4 regions of the Shewanella sp. HL-SH2 genome follow, and region 1 is predicted to be linked to each of the others. Evidence: predicted binding sites of a transcription regulator. Region 1 holds the regulator's gene; each other region holds the start of a gene.

Evidence for each region. The regulator sigma-54, encoded in region 1, starts transcription at its own class of promoters, with help from an activator protein. The targets are predictions, from matches to a motif close to GTTGGCACGNNNNTNGNNT.
Region 2: the regulator sigma-54 is predicted to act here: its motif matches at 2,330-2,348, upstream of flgA (flagellar basal body P-ring formation chaperone FlgA).
Region 3: the regulator sigma-54 is predicted to act here: its motif matches at 2,648-2,666, upstream of ACRWP9_RS14425 (molybdopterin oxidoreductase family protein).
Region 4: the regulator sigma-54 is predicted to act here: its motif matches at 2,604-2,622, upstream of ACRWP9_RS08225 (flagellar assembly protein FlgT).

What each region holds. Positions count from the first base shown of each region.
Region 1 is NZ_CP195035.1:1,066,304-1,071,545, reverse strand. Features, by position in the region: gene lptC (LPS export ABC transporter periplasmic protein LptC) at 1-23, shown strand, start outside; gene lptA (lipopolysaccharide transport periplasmic protein LptA) at 10-597, shown strand; gene lptB (LPS export ABC transporter ATP-binding protein) at 594-1,325, shown strand; gene ACRWP9_RS04690 (RNA polymerase factor sigma-54) at 1,486-2,979, shown strand; gene hpf (ribosome hibernation promoting factor) at 3,006-3,293, shown strand; gene ptsN (PTS IIA-like nitrogen regulatory protein PtsN) at 3,296-3,739, shown strand; gene rapZ (RNase adapter RapZ) at 3,736-4,593, shown strand; gene ACRWP9_RS04670 (HPr family phosphocarrier protein) at 4,627-4,902, shown strand.
Region 2 is NZ_CP195035.1:1,924,271-1,929,512, forward strand. Features, by position in the region: gene ACRWP9_RS08350 (chalcone isomerase family protein) at 1-390, shown strand, start outside; gene ACRWP9_RS08355 (flagella synthesis protein FlgN) at 446-871, opposite strand; gene flgM (flagellar biosynthesis anti-sigma factor FlgM) at 1,005-1,337, opposite strand; gene flgA (flagellar basal body P-ring formation chaperone FlgA) at 1,409-2,116, opposite strand; gene ACRWP9_RS08370 (chemotaxis protein CheV) at 2,510-3,430, shown strand; gene ACRWP9_RS08375 (CheR family methyltransferase) at 3,535-4,374, shown strand; gene flgB (flagellar basal body rod protein FlgB) at 4,501-4,899, shown strand; gene flgC (flagellar basal body rod protein FlgC) at 4,902-5,242, shown strand, end outside.
Region 3 is NZ_CP195035.1:3,308,633-3,313,874, forward strand. Features, by position in the region: gene ACRWP9_RS14425 (molybdopterin oxidoreductase family protein) at 1-2,607, opposite strand, end outside; gene ACRWP9_RS14430 (cytochrome c3 family protein) at 2,932-3,267, opposite strand; gene htpX (protease HtpX) at 3,533-4,396, opposite strand; gene pepE (dipeptidase PepE) at 4,666-5,242, shown strand, end outside.
Region 4 is NZ_CP195035.1:1,896,786-1,902,027, reverse strand. Features, by position in the region: gene ACRWP9_RS08235 (alpha/beta fold hydrolase) at 1-737, opposite strand, end outside; tRNA gene ACRWP9_RS08230 (tRNA-Arg) at 1,090-1,165, opposite strand; gene ACRWP9_RS08225 (flagellar assembly protein FlgT) at 1,308-2,447, opposite strand; gene ACRWP9_RS08220 (FlgO family outer membrane protein) at 2,853-3,563, shown strand; gene ACRWP9_RS08215 (LPP20 family lipoprotein) at 3,560-4,012, shown strand; gene ACRWP9_RS08210 (DUF6268 family outer membrane beta-barrel protein) at 4,119-5,096, opposite strand.

The sequences.
Region 1 (5,242 bases):
AAGGGACATATGAACCACATTAAGTTTTTAACCACATTGCTCGGTAAAAGCAGTGTTATTTGCACTTTAGCGATTAGTGTATTGGCAGGCAACGCCGTAGCTAAAGAAGGCGATTTGAAGCAAGAGCTTAAAATTGCAGCCGTAAGTCAACGAGCAGACGTTAAAAATAATCAAATTATTTTTAACGGCCCAGTAAAAATTACCCAAGGCTCGATCAATATCGAAGCCGATGAACTGCGGGCATTTTCAGCTGAAAACGGCCAGACTAAAACGCTCATTGCGACCGGTAACCCTGCTACATTTTCACAAGAACTTGATGATGGTCGCATAGGTACAGCAAGCGCCAATGAAATTCGTTATGACTTAGCAACAACTGGACTGTTATTAACAGGTAACGCTAAGCTAGATCAAGCAGGCAGTAAAGTGACGGGTAACGTGATCCGTTACAATATCAATGCTCAGGAACTTATCGCTGAAAGTACCGGTAAAGGTGAAGATCGTGTTATTACCATTATTCAACCGGAAAATTTCCAAAATGATGAGTCACCAGCACAAAAATTACCTGAAATCCCGTTAAAAAAGCAAGGTAACCAATGACCCAAATTACCTTAACAGCTGAGAATTTAGCTAAAAGCTATAAAAGTCGTCAAGTGGTTAAAAGTGTCAGCTTAACTGTAAAAACAGGCCAAATTGTCGGACTACTTGGTCCCAATGGCGCAGGTAAAACGACCACGTTTTATATGGTTGTTGGTTTAGTCAAAAGTGACCATGGCCGCATTTTAATTGATGACGATGACTTAACTGCTGACCCAATGCATTTACGTGCGCGAAAAGGTATTGGCTATTTACCACAAGAAGCCAGTATTTTTAGAAAACTCAGTGTGCACGATAATATTATGGCCGTGTTGCAAACCCGAAAATCGATGACTTCGGATGAGCGAATTCAGGAACTGGAGCATCTTTTAGAAGAATTCCATATTACCCATATTCGCGATAGCTTAGGCATGTCGCTATCTGGTGGTGAAAGACGACGGGTAGAAATTGCACGCGCTTTAGCAGCCAATCCTAAATTTATATTGTTAGATGAGCCCTTTGCGGGTGTTGACCCTATTTCAGTGATTGATATTAAGAAAATTATTCTGCAACTCAAACACCGTGGCCTAGGCGTATTAATTACTGATCATAATGTCCGTGAAACACTTGATGTGTGTGAGCGGGCATATATTGTTAGCCAGGGGAATTTGATTGCCGAAGGCACCCCAACTGAAGTACTCAACAATCAGCAAGTTCGAGCAGTATACTTAGGCGAACAATTCAAGCTATAGTTAATCTAAATAGGATCTGAAGCACTTGCTTGGCAAAATGTTTCTGGCGACTAAGCTAATTGATCGTGTATAGGTAAAGTAAAACCATTTGTTAAAAAATTGCGACTATCACTCACTTTAATCAGTGTAGAAAGCCGAATTCTTCTAGGGATCAGCAGTAATGAAAGCTTCACTCCAACTTAAAATGGGTCAGCACCTCACTATGACCCCACAGCTGCAACAAGCTATACGTTTGCTGCAGTTATCATCTTTGGAGTTACAGCAAGAAATTCAACAAGTATTAGATTCCAATCCTTTGCTTGAAATGGAAGATGAATTTTCAGCACTTAGCAACAAAAATGATAACTCCAAAGACCTATCAGAAACTGACTTCAATGAAGTAAGCGCACCTGTAGTCGAAAAAGACACTTCAAATGTCGACACCGCAGAGTCAATGACTAAAGAGCAAATGTCTGAAGACTTGCCAATGGACACTACCTGGGATGAAGTGTACAGCGCCTCCCCAATGGCAAGCCCTGGTTCGGGTTCTGGCAGCATGCCAAATGATGACATGCCCTTCCAAGGTGAAACATCCGAAGGATTATACGAGCATTTAGAATGGCAAAAAAATCTAACCCCTTTTTCTGAAACAGACCTCGCTATTGCCACAGCCATTATTGATGCCATTGATGACACAGGTTATCTCACCCAAAGTACTGAAGATATTTTAGAAGCTATGGGCGATGATTCTGTCGAATTAGACGAAGTCGAAGCGGTACTAAAACGTATACAACATTTCGACCCTCTGGGTGTCGCCTCACGTAGCTTAAGTGAATGTTTATTGATTCAACTTGTTCAGTTTGCACCAGACACGCCCCATATTGATAATGCCAGAATGTTAATCAAAGATTATTTAGATTTGATTGCTGGACGTGATTTTCGCACACTCATGCGCAAAACTAAGCTAAAAGAAGATGAGCTGCGCGAAGCAATTGAATTAATTCAATCTTTAAATCCACGTCCTGGCACGATGATCACCCCACCGGATGATGAATATGTTATCCCAGACGTGTCAGTGACCAAAAAGAATGGCCGTTGGGTGGTTGAATTGAACCCTGATAACATGCCAAAAATAGGTATTAATCAACAATATGCCGCCATGGCAAAAAGCAGTAAGAGTTCAACAGACACTCAATTTATTCGAGGTCACTTACAAGAAGCCAAATGGTTTATCAAAAGCTTAGAAAGCCGCAGCGACACCCTGCTTAAAGTATCCAATTGTATTGTGCAATTTCAGCAAGGTTTTTTTGAGTACGGTGCTGAAGCCATGAAGCCTATGGTGTTGAATGACATAGCTGAAGCTGTCGAAATGCATGAGTCCACTATTTCGCGTGTCACCACACAAAAGTATATGCACACACCGCGCGGACTGTTCGAACTTAAGTATTTTTTCTCTAGCCATGTCAGTACTGATGATGGCGGAGAATGTTCGTCTACAGCAATTAGAGCTTTTATTAAAAAGCTGGTTGCTGCTGAAAACCAGAAAAAACCACTAAGCGACAGTAAAATGGCAGATCTTCTGGCAGAACAAGGGATTAATGTTGCACGTCGTACCATAGCGAAATACCGCGAAGCGATGATGATCCCTCCCTCAAACCAACGTAAGAGTTTATAATCTACCTAGGCAATTGGAGGATAAATATGCAAATCACCTTAACGGGTCATCATATTGAAATTACTGAATCACTAAGAGAATATGTCACAAGTAAGTTTACAAAACTTGAACGACATTTCGATCAGATCAATAATGTCCACGTAGTATTAAATGTCGAAAAGCAACAACAGATAGCTGAAGCAAAAGTCAGCTTGAATGGAGCTGAGGTATTTGCGACATCTGAACATGCTGACATGTATCACGCTATAGACGCCCTGATTGATAAACTCGATCGTCAGGTCATTAAACACAAAGAGAAATTAACTAAGCATTAATGATGGAACTTAGTACCATCCTGCAGCCGGAATGCACCTCCTGTGCCACACCGGGCAGTAAGAAAAAGGTACTGGAGCTTATCAGTGATTTAGCTGCAGCCCAGTACCCATCCCTCTCTTCACAAGAGATTTTTGAAAGCCTAGTGGCTAGAGAAAAAATGGGTAGCACAGGAATAGGCTCTGGCATTGCAATCCCGCATGGTCGTTTAACGTCCATCGTTCGCCCTATCGCGGTTTTTATAAAGTGCGAAGAAGCGATTTCATTTGATGCTATCGACAAACAACCAGTGGATCTCTTATTTGCATTACTGGTGCCAGCAGACCAGTGTCAGCAACATCTCAGTACCCTATCCTCAATGGCTGAAAAGTTATCGGATAAACATATTCTTAAGCAGTTACGAAAAGCAAGTAACTCAACTGAACTCTATCAGGTTATCACAGCATGAAATTAGTCATTGTATCCGGTCGTTCGGGCTCAGGTAAATCTGTCGCACTTAGGGTACTAGAAGACCTAGGTTACTATTGCGTTGATAACTTACCACTGCCCTTAATTGGACGGCTATTAGAACAGCTTAGAAACACCAATGAACTGGTGGCTATAAGTGTTGATGTTCGAAATATAGAAGAGCAAGGTAAAGTATTACAGCAGCAGCTAGCGTGGTTATCTGAGGATACGGAAGTCATAAGCTTTTTTTTACAGGCAAGTGATGAGGCACTACTAAAACGTTACAGTGAAACCCGACGACTACATCCTTTATCGAAAAAGAATATGTCCCTACAAGATGCGATTCAATTTGAAGGTGAGCTACTAGCGCCTATTTCTGAATACGTGGACCATTTTATCGATACATCTAAGCTAAATATTTATCAACTTAGTGATCAAGTACGTGAAATTTTAATGGGCAGTGTTGATAAAGAGTTAGTGATCAATTTTGAGTCATTTGGTTTTAAATATGGTATGCCCGCCGAAGCCGATTTTATGTTTGATGTACGCTTTTTACCTAACCCACATTGGGAAATAGAATTACGCCCCTTTACTGGATTAGATGAACCGGTACAGGAGTTTCTTGGCCAGCAACCGCTGGTAAATAAATTCATTTGGCAAATAGAAAACCTATTTGAAACATGGATGCCCCACTTAGAGCGCAATAACCGCAGCTACCTAACCATAGCTATTGGTTGTACTGGTGGCCAGCATCGTTCAGTTTATATCGCCGACCAGCTTGCTAAACGTTTTTCAAGTGGTAAAAAACATGTTGTTCAAGCAAGACATCGAGAGCTTATAAATAAGCACAAATAATCGCAATAAAGTTACTTGTCGGAACTTAACTAAATGAGTCTTTTACAGCGCCAAGTCATCATATCAAACAAGCTTGGTTTACACGCACGAGCGGCGACCAAACTGGCTATTCTTGCTAATGCATTCAATGCCAATGTTACCCTGATCCAGGGTGATAAAAAGGCCAGCGCCGCCAGTGTTTTAGGCTTATTAATGCTTGAAAGTGGCTTAGGTAAAACCATAGATATCATAGCTGAAGGGCCAGATGCACAATCTGCGCTTGATGCTATATGCGATTTAATTAATGACAAGTTCGAAGAAGGTTGTTGATCCTAATCACTTCCCCCAGCGATTGAATCTACTTTTTCATCATGAACCCACCTTTGCTTTAAAATAGCTAACCGTGTTTAATTTATTGAATTCCTCGCTTAACCAGAGCTAAGTTGAGGTTAAATTAATGCAGTTAGGATAATTTAAATCTCCCTCCGAATTAGTGCAATTGCACCATTATATTGCATACCCTACGACCACCACAGAAACCATAAAATCATAACGCATTGAAAATGAATAAAAAATAAATAAAAAAATAGTTGGCACGCTCTTTTCATATAGTAATTAGTACCTACAAAGTGGTACTAGATTTAAAGCTAGCAAGACTTATTGGAGAGAG
Region 2 (5,242 bases), 860 kb from region 1:
GGTAGTTTATACCTTAGATCTGTTCAATCTGAGCTGGGAAAAGTAATTGAACAGCCCGTTGCAGTTATCCGTTTACGTATCACTTCAGAGATGATCACCTCAGATAAGATGACCGATGCCATTAAAGATGGGTTTGATGAAGCTACTGATGGAAATAGTGTGCACTTACAAACTGAAATAGACCAGTTTATGGCATTATTTATCGCTGAAATTAACGATGGTGACCAATTTACTTTTGTATTAACAAGGGATAAAGGGGTTGCAAGTTTTAAAAATGATCAACCACAGGGGGAAATCCCTGGTGAGTTATTTCGTCAAGCGCTTATTAAAATTTGGTTAGGGGATAAGCCTGCTCAAAAAAGCTTAAAACAAGATATGTTAGGGCAATAGATAATTCATTAAACTCTGGTTCTGTGACGCTTTACACATAAAACCTAGTTTACGTTTATGCTTTGAAATCATTACCCAGAGTCGAAATCGTTGAGGTTTTACCCTTATCATTATAGGTTAAACTTGATGCATTTCGACTGGCTTGCAGTGCCTGAGAAAATCTATTTAAACTAGCGATATTCAGTTCTATTAAGCTAGAGTTTTGCTGATTAATATCTTTGCATTCAGCAAGAAGACTTTTCGATAAAGTGACTTTTTCAATAAGCTCGGGGTCTGATGTCAGTCTTGCATGCTCAGGGTGATTAGCCATCGACTGGTCATTAGTTTGCAGTGCTATTAAACATTGCTGCTTTTCTTGGGCAAGTTTCAACAGCTTGTCGGCATTTTGGTCTTGCAGCGCTTGCTTTTCTGCAGATATAAGTGACTTCAGCGACGTCAATATGCCGTGCTGGTGGGAGAGCAGTGTAGATAGTTCAGCCATGCTATTACTCGAATTGTTTTGCTTGAAAAACACTTGTCTATGATGCCATTAGGCACCGGTATTCTGATTTATTTCAGCTCAGAAGAATAGACTACAGCAAACATTCATGCACACAGCAATATTGAGTGCTTTACTACTCTTCTTGGAACTTAAGCCCGCTTAGCTCTGATTCAAAGCTTGCAATATTTGCAGCAAGTTTTTCAGGGTCAATTTTATAACGGCCTTCCGAAATAGCCTGTTTAATTTCGGCTACTTTCTTTTGATCGATTTCAGGTAGGCTAGCCATTTTTGACTGCACACTTTGCAACTCTTGCGCCTGAGGCGTAATGCTAACAGAGTCCGTCTTTACTGTAACAGTGGCAGCTTTGGGAGCTGCTTGAGCGGTATTACCTGTCGTTTTAGCATCTCGTGCCGTTTGCATTGGTGTCGAAGTTGCAGCTTTAAGTTTATTAATGTCAATTGCCATGAGTGGCTCCAGCGTTAATTTTGGTTTTCCAAATAGGCTATCGACCTAGCAGAAAAAAACTTTAATCTATTTTACATTCTTACTTCTACTTCACCAACACCAATTACCCTAGCTTCTATTTCTCTGCTTGAATTTGCATTCCTAACTCTAATCGATTCACCGATACTACCGTCATGCATCGCTTCACCTAATGTTTTAATTTGGAGGTTTTCGCTCCTGGCGTATATTGATACAGCATCACCTTTGCACACAAAGCATAAATGACTATTTAAAATCGGCGCGTCTTTACTAATACGTCTTTTAGTTTTACTGCCTAAAACGGCTTTGATGTCAGAATAAAATTGACCTCTAAGGCTGAACTGATCAATATATTCTATGTGCAGTTGTTGTGTTGATAGTGATATGCCCGGCGAGATAATTTCACTGGCGACCACAACGGGATACATGATTTCGACTCTCACCGATAAAAATATTTGCCAAGGATAATCATAGTCAGGACTGTTGCAACTTATTTTAACCGTATTATTCCTAGCTATGTCCCGATCACTTGCAAGTTCGATTGTTAATGGCTTATAACAGCGCGGAGGCGTTAAGCGACCTTCTAAATTTTGAGGGGTAATTATCAACTTAGCATCAGGTGTTAATTGGATTTTTTTTCTAACAGCCTCTTCAGCCATCTCACTTATGGTCGATACAGAGGGTATGCTAGCTTCTTCATCAGCAAAAGCAGCTAATGAATTGAACAATAAATAAAAAAATAACAAAAAATATATTTTCATAATGAAGATACTAGCTTGTTTAGCCAGAATGCACCTATACTTAAATTCTATAAAGATAAAAAGAATAAATTGATCTAGAGTCTTTTGAAAATATTGATGCCGCTTGTGTATGTGCTTATTTGATATCAAATACGGCATAGTTTGCTAAGCTGTAGCGACAATATATTGACTTATCTCGTTATTTATTCTGCTAATGCAATTAATATAATTTAAAAGCAATAATCATGCCGGTAGTAAGTTATTGGCTTGACCCAGTGCATAGTCTAATAATGAGCAGCAGGAAGGACAAATTTAATCCTCCTAAGCAAGACAAATCATGATTCGATTTATGTTTTTAAGTAAAACAAGCTAGTATCTATTTATTCGGATATTTTAATAAAAAAAGGCAGTGTTATGTCGAGTATCATGGAATCAGTCAACAAACGTACTCAATTAGTTGGCCAAAACCGATTAGAGTTACTGTTGTTTAAGCTTAATGGCCGTCAACGCTTTGGCATTAACGTGTTTAAAGTGAAAGAAGTGCTTCAATGTCCTCCTTTAACTAAGTTACCTAAACTGAGCCCGTTTGTTAAAGGGGTTGCACACATTCGTGGTGCCACTATTTCAGTCATTGACTTAAGCGCTGCAACAGGTGGACGTCCACTCACTTCTACTGAGAATTGCTTCATTATCATTTCTGAATACAATCGCAGTGTTCAAGGTTTCTTAGTCAGTTCTGTCGAACGTATTATCAACATGAATTGGGCAGCCATTATGCCTCCGCCAAAAGGTGCTGGGCGTTATTCTTACTTGACTGCTGTTACTGAAATTGAAGGTGAGTTGGTTGAAATTTTAGACGTGGAAAAAATTCTTGATGAAATTTCTCCTGTTAAAACGGCAATCAGTGAAGAAGTTGATAAGACATTAACCATAGACAGAGAACAAAATTATCATGTCATGGTGATAGATGATTCTGCTGTAGCACGTAAGCAAATTATTCGTTCTCTTGAGTCTTTAAATTTACAAATTGATACCGCCAAAGATGGTAGAGAAGCACTGAACAAACTCAAGGCTATAGCTAAAGAGATGGATGATGTATCGTTAGAGATCCCTTTGATTATTTCCGATATTGAAATGCCTGAAATGGATGGATATACCCTTACAGCTGAAATTAGAGATGACCCTAAGTTAAAAAATATTAAGGTTGTGTTACACACTTCTTTAAGTGGCGTATTTAATCAGGCAATGGTACAAAAAGTTGGCGCAAATGACTTTATTGCTAAGTTTAATCCTGATGAATTAGCCGCAGCGGTAAACAAACATTTAAGTTTGTAATCCTTTCTGTCTATTCAACGCAGTAGGCAGCATGAAAATTCATGAATGTTAGTTATGCGTAAAAGCTCTAATGATAGGGCAAATATAACTCATTATATTAGGATGTGAATGTGACAGATAAATCACTCGCAGAAGCAGAATATAATCAATTTAGATTGTTTTTAGAACAACACAGCGGCATCGTTTTAGGTGAAAATAAACAATACCTAGTACGAAGCCGTTTAGCACCATTGATGGGCAAATACAGTTTACCCTCGCTCTCTGAAGTGGTTAAGCATTCAATGAAGCCCACCGAACGTCAATTACGTGCGGAAGTGATTGACGCGATGACAACCAATGAAACATTGTGGTTTCGTGACCGCTATCCATTTGATTTATTACATAATACTTTATTACCTGAATATTCTAAGTTAGGTCGTTCATTGCGTATTTGGTCTGCGGCTTGTTCTTCAGGGCAAGAGCCTTACTCATTAGCAATGACCGCTTTAGAGTATCAACAACGCAAGCCGGGTGCACTGCCTGGTGGTGTGACTATTCAAGCGACTGATTTGTCACCTTCGATGCTTGAACGTTGTAAAAATGCTGAATATGATGGCTTGGCATTGGCGCGTGGATTATCAGAAGAACGTAAACGTCAGTTTTTTGATGCTTTGCCTAATGGCAATATGAAAGTCAAAGATAATGTTAAGCGGTTAGTGAATTTTAGAGCGCATAATTTACTTGAAAGTTATACGCTTTTAGGAAAATACGACATTATTTTTTGTCGTAATGTATTGATTTATTTTGCGCCTGAGGCAAAGGCTAAAATTTTGCGGCAATTTGCTGCCGCTTTAAACCCAAAAGGTATTTTATTTCTTGGGGCATCAGAATCTATTTCCGGATTAACAGAAGAATTTGACATGGTCCGCTGTAACCCTGGTATATATTACCAAAAGAAAACCTAGTTTAACCTATTGAAAAGCATGTGTTACTTTTTTCACATGCTTTCCTTTCTATATATCCTCCCATTGATTAAATAATTGGCATAACCTTTGCTTTATATCTATCAGTTAGCTGATGGAGGCAATTTTATGGCGATTAATTTTGATAATGCACTTGGGGTACATCAATACTCCCTTGGTGTCAGGGCACAGCGCGCTGAAGTGCTATCAAGTAACATAGCGAATGCGAATACCCCAGGGTATAAGGCACGCGATGTCGATTTTGCCTCAGCAATGCAAGCTGCTAGTTCTCGTCAGAAAGGTTTAACGATGAGTGCCACTAATGAAAAGCATTTTGATTTAACTGCTCTCAGTCAGCAACATGTCAAATTCCGAGTCCCTAACCAACCTGATACTGGCGATGGTAATACGGTTGATATGCAACAAGAACAATCAGCCTTTATGCAAAACTCTATTGAATACCAAATGTCATTGGGATTCCTAGAAAGTAAGTTTTCAGGTATGCGTAAAGCATTACGAGGTGATTAATCATGAGCTTATTTAATATATTCAATGTCGCCGGTTCAGGTATGACAGCACAGTCTGTCCGCTTAAATACCACCGCAAGTAACATTGCTAATGCTGACTCTGTTTCCAGTAGTATTGATCAAACTTATCGTGCTAGACATCCTGTATTTGAAGCTGAAATGTCTAAAGCTAGTCATCAGCAATCAGGTTCTCATCGCGTTAATGTCAGTGGCATTGTTGAAAGTGATAAGCCATTGGTTAAAGAATATTCACCAGATCACCCTATGGCCGATGGTGACGGTTTCATTTATAAGCCTAATGTAAATGTAATGGAAGAAATGGCTGATATGATTTCAGCTTCTCG
Region 3 (5,242 bases), 2.1 Mb from region 1:
CAGATTAATTTCATCGCCGATATCAGCTTCAGTCATGCCTGTACAGGCACAAATTAATGGGCTATTTCCAGCTTTAATTTGTTGATGAAGTTGGCTTAATAGCTGACTATTTAAGGTTTTACCAATAAATGCACCCATAGGTTCTAATGCCACATTCACCGGTTTGTCAGATAACAGTTTCAACGCAATTAACTGCCCTTTTTGGATATTGCATTGAATGTGCAACAGCTGATGCCCAGATTGACTAACTCGCGTTAAGGTCCACTTTAATGAATAGGGCGTGGCTTGATACGCAAAACCATCTTGTTGGTTTTCAAACCCAATATGATGACAAATACCACTGGTTAACGTTTGAGCCACTTGCCAGCAAAGACCGATAGCCGCTTTATCATGATCTCCAAATACCACCCCTTGCAGAGCTAATATAACCGGCGATAAAGTGACAGCTTGGCATTTAAATCCTGGCTGAAGTGAAATGGGATCAACTCGGCTATCAATGACTTGATTAATCCCTTGGGTCAGTGAAAACTGCTTTGACCAGTGCATAGACATGGACGCAACATCGACTGGCATGTCTTTATCTGCGACCACACGCGCCATTGTAAAATCTTGGGAGGTTGATTTTGTTTTTTGTTCAGCTTGAATGCGGGCTAACCCACCTTCAACTAGATTAAATAAACCCAGTTGCTGTGGATGTATATGGATCACAGGTTCTGGCACGCTAGCGCGTAGGCTAGCAATATGACCCGTACGAGTCATGGTGTGCCACTGATCTCGACTGCGGCCACTATTGAGCAATAAAGCGGGTAAGTTTTGGTGGCTATTTTCAACACCATTCACTGATTGCCCTTTGGCTAAGTGAGTGGATACGTTCGCAGGCGTAATAAACTGTGCTTTACCGCTGACAGTTGCAAACTGGCCATGTGAAAACACACGCTGATGTCGCTGACCGATTTGCTCAATGGTTGCGACTGGCCACTGTGTTGGCACTAAATCATCATATTGAGTTTTCGTTAATCCAGCGAGTCCGGCAAGATTAAAGTGTTTATCTGGAAAAGCTTGTTTCACTTTGGCACTAAGTAATGCAAATTCGCTAAATACACTGGCATTATGTTCGAAATCAAAGCCGTTAAAGCCCATTTTAATCGCCACTTGGCTCACCGCCCACCAATCTGGTTTTGCCTGACCTTTTGCAGTGATAAAGCTGCGTTGGCGGGTAATAGTGCGCTCGCTATTAGTGACTGTGCCACACTTTTCGGACCATCCTTGCGCGGGAAGCAATATATCCGCTAGCTTAGCGGTGTCAGAATCAGGACTCACTTCAGACACCACCACAAACGGACAATCGGCTAGTGCTTTGGCAATTTTGGCACTATTAGGCAGCGATACCACAGGATTAGTGCCCATAATCCATATGGCTTTTATTTTGCCATCGGCTAATGCATCAAACATATCAACAGCGGCTAAGCCTTTTTGTTTAGCCACTGTACCGCATTGCCAAAAGTCTGCCAGTAACGCCCGCTCATTATCAGCAAATCCCATATGACAGGCTAATTGAGTAGCCAAACCGCCTACTTCTCGGCCACCCATTGCATTAGGCTGTCCGGTCAGCGAAAAGAATCCTGCTCCAACCTGGCCTATTTGGCCTAATGCAAGATGACAATTAATGATCGCATTAGTGATATCGGTGCCATTCACTGACTGGTTAACACCCTGGCAGGTGGCAGTAACGACTTGCTCATGCTGACTAAAAAGTTGGTAAAACTGTACTAAATCCGAATAAGCCACCCCAACAGAGTCGGCAAGTGTTTGCAGGTTTTTACTGAACTGTTGTGCGTGGGTAATGGCTTCAACAACACCTTCTGTGTGAGCATCAATATAGCGTTGATTTAGTGTGTTGTTATCTGCAATAAAGCCCAGCAAGCCAACAAATAAGTCTAAATCAGCCCCTGGGTTTATAGCTAAATGTAAATCAGCTTGCTTAGCGGTTGCGGTTGATAACGGGTCGACTACGACCAATTTGCAGCCATTGGTTTTTCTTGCTGCTAAAATACGTTGAAATAAAACCGGATGGGTCCAGGCGGTATTGGCACCAATTAAGACAATAACTTTTGCATGCTCAAAATCTTGATAACATCCGGGTACCACATCTTCACCAAATGCACGTTGCATTGCACTCACTGCTGAAGACATACAAAGGCGTGAATTAGTGTCGACATTAGCGGTTTTTAAGAAACCTTTAACAAACTTGTTGGCAACATAGTAGTCTTCGGTAAGCAACTGACCAGATAAATAAAAGGCCACTGAATCTGAACCATATTGATCAATGGTTTGCTGAAATGTATCTGCAATTAATTGTGTAGCGGCATCCCAATCAAGTGGTTTACCTGAGCGCAACTTAGGATAGCGCAATGTATGGGGCTGATTCAGACTGTCTAATAAACGTTCACCTTTAGCGCATAGCTGACCAAAGTTAGCTGGGTGAACATTGTCGCCTTGTAACGTCAACCCTAAGCCGGTTTCACCAAGTGTGTGTGTTGAATTTTGGCTGATGGTTAATCCACAGCCAACACCACAATATGCACAACTTGATTGAATATCCGTCATTCCTACACCTATTTGATCACTACAATAATTGCATTTAATATCGCAACTAGCGTGCCAAATTTATACCGGATTGAAATTAAAGGTTTTTTATATATTTACTTAGAAAAGTAATCGAAAATTGCGCAGCCAAAGTGCAACAAGTCGCACCAATGTTGCGCATCTTATTGAAAACAAAGTAATTAAAATACCTCTTTAGAGGTATAAAGATTTAGCAAGGTGGGTTATTTGAAGGCGATAAAACAAAGTAGACAATGATCGATAGTATTGAAAAAATGTCGCAAAAAGTGTTGATATAACACCATCATCAACACATTAGCTTACGCACTATTTAGCCACGCGACCATCATCGTGGCAGGCTTCGCAAGCAGGTTGTTCACCTACATTCACTTCATGTACCGCATGACAATCGACACACATCAACATGCCATCATGCGGTTTATGGTTATCATTCATTTTAGCTAATGAACCATGGCAACTTTGACATTGTTCAAATTCATATCCACCGCCAACCGAAGGTTCTTCATTTACATGACAGCTTTCACACCCGTTCATGCCGGCATGAAAATCAGCTAAGTTTTCCTCTGCGGCAGACGCGCCAATTGAAAAAGTGAGCACAGCAAAACAAACAGCGAATAGGGAACATAAGAAAATATTTTTCATATCAACCTCTTTTTATCCACGCTAGCCACAATGGTATTGAATAAAGATCATTATTCATGATTGAGACTTTATATGGATGATTTTTTTAGCTTAAATCCAATTTAGTCGAACTACCGTACTTAAGCAACTATCATGTTATAACAAGACCTTAGCATTGAAGCTGAACTTGAAACGAGCGCTACATCAATACATCCATAATAAAAGTTATAAAACAAAAACTGGAGCACAAGGCTCCAGTTTAGTGGTGTTTATTTTACCGGCAATATTAGCTGTTCTTTAAAGCCGCAATGCGTTTTTCTAGTGGTGGATGGCTCATCATAAACTCAGCCATAGAACGCTTACCGCTAATACCTAACGCTGACATTTGAGCTGGCATTGCACCCGCTTCTGGGCCCGTTTTTAAACGTTCAAGCGCAGCGATCATCTTATTCTTACCCGCTAAACGTGCAGCACCTTCATCGGCTCTAAACTCACGTATACGAGAGAAGTAAGCCACAATGATTGAAGCTAAGATACCAAACAGCATATCTAATACAAACACCACGGCCATATAGGCAAACATACCTAAGCCTTCACCCTCTTCACTGTTACTAGAGACAACATTATTAATAATACCCGCAACGACGCGTGCTGCAAAAATAACGAACGTGTTCACTACACCTTGAATTAGCGTTAACGTTACCATGTCACCGTTAGCAACGTGGCTAACTTCATGGGCTAAAACGCCTTCAATTTCATCCTGGGTCATGCCATAAAGTAAGCCTGAGCTTACCGCAACCAGTGAATTATTCTTACTTGGGCCAGTAGCAAACGCATTCATTTCAGGTGATTGGTAAATTGCCACTTCTGGCATTTTTATACCTGCTTGCTCAGCTTGACGAGCAACGGTTTCAACTAACCAGCGTTCAGTATTATCACGTGGATTGGTGATCACTTCACAACCCATGGTTTTCTTTGCCATCCATTTTGAAATGGCTAAACTGATAAAGGCGCCACCAAAACCGAAAATGGCAGCAAACACTAATAATCCACTCATCGTAGAAGTGTTAACTCCTAGAATAGACATTACAATTGAGGCCACTAGCAAAATTGCCATGTTGGTCGCAATTAACAAAAAGATACGCTTCATTTTAGCTCCTGTGTTGGCAAGATTGCCGATGTCAATACATTCTACAGACATAATATGTCCGGTAAAATGATTTTCAAGGTATTGTAGATTAAATATGATTTAATCAACCAAGATACATTATTACGCGCAGATTTTAGGTACAGATACTTAATTGAAACTTAAATGTCGCTAAACAAAAACCGGAGAGTTATCTCTATTATCTTGCTGTGATTAACTTTGTTAATATGGGGATAATCGACTGTGGTTATTGAAGAAAAAAAGGATATTCTATGTCAGTGAATGCTTTATTATTGAGCGCTTCTAGAGTGGGTGACACCCCGTATTTACAGCATGCTGTTGAGCTTATAAAACCATTGTGTATAGCAGGACAAAAATGGCTGTTTATTCCTTATGCAGGTGTTGGTATGAGCTACAGTGAATATTTGGAAAAAGTCCGCCAAGGCTTAGCTGATTTACCCATCAGTATTAGTAGTATTGATGAATACGGCGATCCAAAACAAGCCATAAAAGATGCCGATGGTATTTTTATTGGTGGCGGTAATACGTTCCAATTACTCAATGAATTATATCGTTATGATTTAGTTCACCTGATTAAACAGCAGGTCAGTGAGGGTAAGCCTTATGTGGGCTGGAGCGCTGGATCTAACATTGCAGGCTTGTCAATTCGGACCACCAACGATATGCCGATTATTGAGCCGCCTTCATTTACCGCTATCGGCCTAGTGCCATTTCAAATAAATCCACATTACAGTAATTATCAAGCACCGGGCCATAATGGTGAAACGCGTGCCCAGCGTTTATATGAGTTTACTCAAGTGGATCCGCTCACCCCTATTATTGCTATTC
Region 4 (5,242 bases), 830 kb from region 1:
GCTGGAATAACTTTAAGCTGGCTATGGGCTATTTCACTGGCAATAAACTCACCAATTGAGGTTGCTGCTAGTGCATCATTTTGACTTTGTAAAATTAATGACGGCTGTTTAATCTCTTTTAAAAGATAACGATAATCAGATAAAAAAGTCGCTTCAGCAAAGTTTTTGGCAATAACAGGATCAGTAGAACAAAAACTGCCAGATAACTCGCCAATCAGGTCATCAGAGTTATTGGTTCCCATGACTAATGGTGCTAAATAGTTAGCCCAACCAATATAGTTTTTATCCATTAGGTTCAATAATTCTTCAAGATCTTCTTTTTCAAAGCCACCTAGGTATTCTGGAGGAAGATTTAAAAAACACGGTGATGGGCAAACCATGATCAAGTTCGAAAACAACGCCGGTTTCTCAATTGCTGCTATTGCACCAATAATACTACTGACCGAATGACCAACAAAAATAGCATCAGTGAGCTTTAACGCTTCACAAATTTCAATAATATCTTCAGCATATCCTTCAAGTTGGCTATAGCGTTTTTTGCTATATTGAGAAATATCAGAAGCACCCGAACCAACATAATCAAATAATACCATTTTGAAATGCTTTGCCAGTTCAGGGATTAAAAAGCGCCACATGTTTTGGTCACACCCAAAACCATGAGCAAGAAACAGCGTTTTACTGCCCTTACCGATTAACTTAACATTATTTCTAATCAATACATCATCTGCATTTAGCATACTTTGTCGTCCTTTTTATCAGGTCACCAATAATGAGCGCCTGCTGACTTTGACATGGTCAATCTAATTTAGCTATAGCAAGTTAAGCAGACCATTCAAAAATTATCCATTTCATGTTCTGCATAGCCGATATTTTACGCTGATAAAAGTCAGGTCACGTTATCAGAAATGTAAATAGCGCTTTAAAATACAATAAAGACCAGTCGCTATAACCTTGAAGTATTAAAGGTTTTGGACTGAGAGGTATTACGACAACACATTTACCTAGTAAATTATCACATAATTTTAAATAGGCTGGTTTGGCAGAAAATAGCAGAGATTATGACAGAAAGGGACAGCTTGAATTTTTATATGGTCTCCCCACAGGGACTCGAACCCCGATCGGCCGCTTAGGAGGCGGCTGCTCTATCCTGTTGAGCTATAGGAAGACGAAACTGATTATACTGGTTTTCAGCCTGATGAAAAGAGCTTATAGGCGATTAAAATCGTTAGGATTTAATTGCTTAATTATTAAACTGATTTAAATAAGACAAAAGTTGCTCACCTTTTGTCTCATTTACCCCTAAACACTTAGAGTTTAATGGCTATATCGTGAACCTGAATGTTATCGGCGGCATCAACGTTTTCAATCATCGCGGTGGCTGTGCCTTCACTCACTTGATCTATCACTATTTCAGTGCGGTTTTTAGTCACAACTGCGCGCATGGTATTAAGACGGTCTGGAATATTTTTTTGCAAAACCAACTGAAATTTATCACCCAGTTTAACGCCATTTTTGCGGCCTAAATTGATAATAACTCGATCCCCTTGCCTAGCGATAATTTGCCCTAGCAACGGGCGACACTTGAGTGCGTTATCAAGTGACATAACACTTAATTGCAGCTGGCTTGTGATTGCTTGACCATAGGATGAAGACCAAAAACGCTGGCTGTTTGGCATTACGGTTTCTTGACGTTCAAACTCCCAGGGGGCTGTGGTAGCAAATGTTTGTGACCATACCTCTTCACCGCTGATGCCATGATATAGGGTTAGTTCATAGCTAAATTGACGTGAGGGGACTTCATCAACAAAGCCCATAAAACTGCTGGTGTAAGGCTCTGTCGACATATCAGTAATGTAAGATTTCAATATATATTGGCTATCGGTGATTTCACCAAGCCAACTAGGGATGCTATAGCCTTTGAAATTAACCAGCTCATTGGCGCTATCTAAGCGTTCATCAGCGTGTACCTTAGCGAAACTTGCGCTTGATTGTTGATTAATGGCTTTACCAAATTGAAGCGTAAATGCTTTATTAAAATCGGATAAATGACCATAACTTAGCTGTGTTCTGTCCGCTATATCTGCCTGCGGTAACATAATAGCCGCCTTTAAGGACTGTGCCTGACACTGCTCTGTTTCACTTTCATCATCAATATTAAGCGACAAAATAACCGTCATAATATCATTGCTGACTAACTCGCTGAGCAATTCAATATTATTGGCCGCGCCCATTCGTTGCATTGAAAAGGTATCCTGGGTGAGCGAGCCTTGAGTAATTTGCTGCTGGCTAGAAAAATTAACCCCGCCCCTCAGACTGGCGTAATTCAATGCTTGGTTAATGGCGTCTTCGCGCGCTTTATCTATATTGCCATTCACAATCTTGGCAGTACCTGTCACTTCAATTTGCTCTGCAATTGAATAAGGACTCAATAAAACAGGCAATAACATCAAGGCCCGACACCATTTAGGCCACGAGTATTGTGTTAACTTATTATTTAATGCATGTACCATATTTCACCCTGCGTCAGATATCTGTCACTTGTAGCACAAAACAACACGTTACATCGCTGAGATAGCGCTGTCGTGAGTTACTAACAACTTATCAAGCAAAAACTGTGCCCAACCTATCTTTACTATCGCTAACGACACTATGACTAGCGCTACTATGAATAACGCCGCTACAATTAATGAAACTATATCTAGTTTAAGTCTACCTAAAATGGTATGAGGTTTATTGACTGCAGTTTTATAAGTAAGCAGCGCTTTATAAAGATAAAGAATATTTATCTGATGCCGATATATCAGTATCAAATGAATAATATTGTTTTTTAGACAGACGCGAAGGACTCAATCATGCAGCACAAGCTTTCTATTCTCGCTCTGATGCTAGTCACCATAGGGCTTGCTGGGTGCGGTAATACACTTAACCCCGCAGCAAACTTGGACTATGCACAAAATGGCCAACTAGTGGGTTATCAAGACGCTGATGACGTACACCAGGAACAACTGGTTTATGATATTAATGCGTCGGGTTTAGCGCCCAAGGGACAAATTAATATTTGGGCTGAAAAATTAGTCAATGAGTTGGTGTTACAAAATGATGCCCTGCGTCCTGATCAACCCTTATTAATTGTTACCCCAGTAATGAGTAGCGACTTTAATCAAACTAATGAGTTAGCACTACAGCTGCAACAGAGTTTACTGAGCGCATTTCATGCCCATGAATTCAATTTAGTTGATCTTAATGTGTCAACTTCACTGCGCGCAACAGAAAAAGGCGAATTAATATTAAGTCGAAACTGGGAGCAACTTCCCGATGACATGCCTGTGTCTCATGTATTAGTGTCAACATTAAACCTCACCAATGAAGGGGTGAATTTTAATGGCCGTGTGGTGGATATAACCAATAATCGTGTAGTGTCGGCGGTGCAGTCTTTTGTCGCAGGTCAAAGTTTATCCGGCTATGTTTTGCCAGCCAATAAAATACAAACCCGTGACGGATTAATTTATCGAACCGAAAATGTTAAACAGAGTCGTTACACTGTGATAGGAGACAAGCAATGAAAAATCTAATACTAATTACAGTGCTAAGCTTTTTAATGCTGGGTTGCACAAGTAATGATAAGTATGTGCAATGGGAAATCGAGGCTCCAAGCCACTTTCCGAAAATTTCAGCCATTGGTTATGCCCCACTCGCTACCCAACCAAGTAATATTGAGGCACATAAAGTATTGATGGCAATGCAAGCATCAAAAGTGGCCGCTTATCGTGAATTAGCAGAACAAGTATATGGGCAGAAGATTGATGCGGTTAGCAATGTCAGTGAGTGGCTACTGACTAACGATAGCGTTAAATCCTCTGTTAGCGGTATTATTCGTGGTGCAAAAGTGGTTAAAACCTACCCTTCTGGCGATTTTTATGTCACGGAACTGGAGTTAGATTTTGAACAGGTTTGGCATTTATACGAGCAACAAAACCGCGCCAAACGAATAAAAGAAGTGACTTACTTTTAACCCGAACGCACTTAAGTTATTTCAACAAAACAAAACGCCGCGTACTATCGCGGCGTTTTGTTTTGAGTAACTGCATTTATAACAACTAAATGATTATCCTCAAAAATTAAAATTTCACTTTAAATGCCAACGCCGCTGCGGCTTGATTACTGAGTTCTTCGGTTGTTTGTGGCTCGCTTAACTCCATCTCGCCACCAAAATAGTAACCAGTATAGGCATTCAAGCTAACGCTTTGGCTAATTTTCCAACCTGCGCGTAAAAAGCCAACCCACTCTTCAATTTCAATGGTGGTATCATCATTTTCAATTAAAAAGCGTTCTGTACGACGAGAGCTACCGACACCAAAATCCCAGTCGGTTGAAAGCTGATACGTTAACTCTAAACCCGCGGGACCACTGAATCCGGCTTGGAACGGGTTAGCAAGTACCCACTTATCATTAATTTGCCAACGTACCGCAAGATAGGGAACGGTTCGCACCTCAGATATATCATTAAGGTAAGCCACACCAAGACCTAGCATATTGCCAGATTCAAAACGGTACATACCTGAAGCAACTACGCCATAACTTTGAGCATTTGAAGATGATGCGGTATTGGCATAGGCATATTGCACTTTAGGTGCAAACATGAACATCCACTGATTATCAGGGCGATAAATCAAAGATAGCCCAGCGCTGTACTGATCAATAGAAGACCAGGGCACAGTGTTAGTTCTTAAGGGAGTTTGCTGGTTAATACGCCAGCCATAGTCAAGATTATCATAACCAATGTTAGCGCCTATCATCCATTGTTTGTTTAATGGCATGGTCGCGGATAATTTGGCATTCCATACATCACGCTTTAATTCATTACCATTATTACCCACAGTGGCGGCTTGCGAGCTAGTCCTGGCAACATTGAGCTCAAAAGGCGCACGATCTGGTGATGATGTCGATGCTAAAGCACTCATACTTGTTAAGCTTAAACCTGCAACAAAACCTGTCACCAATAAAGGTAGCAAGCTCATTTTGGATAAATAATCTGGGCTAGATTTATTTGGCTTAAATTGATTTGGCTGTAAGTTAATGTGAAGTGCAGTAGTCATTAAAAGCATCCTTTCTAGGGTAACAAGTCGATTGATACTGCCTCAGGACAGTGTGGTATTTAAAATAGTACGAATTGTGCTACAAAGTGGTTCAATATCATCCTATTTTTATAAAATACGATGATATTATTTTATCCTTCACAACA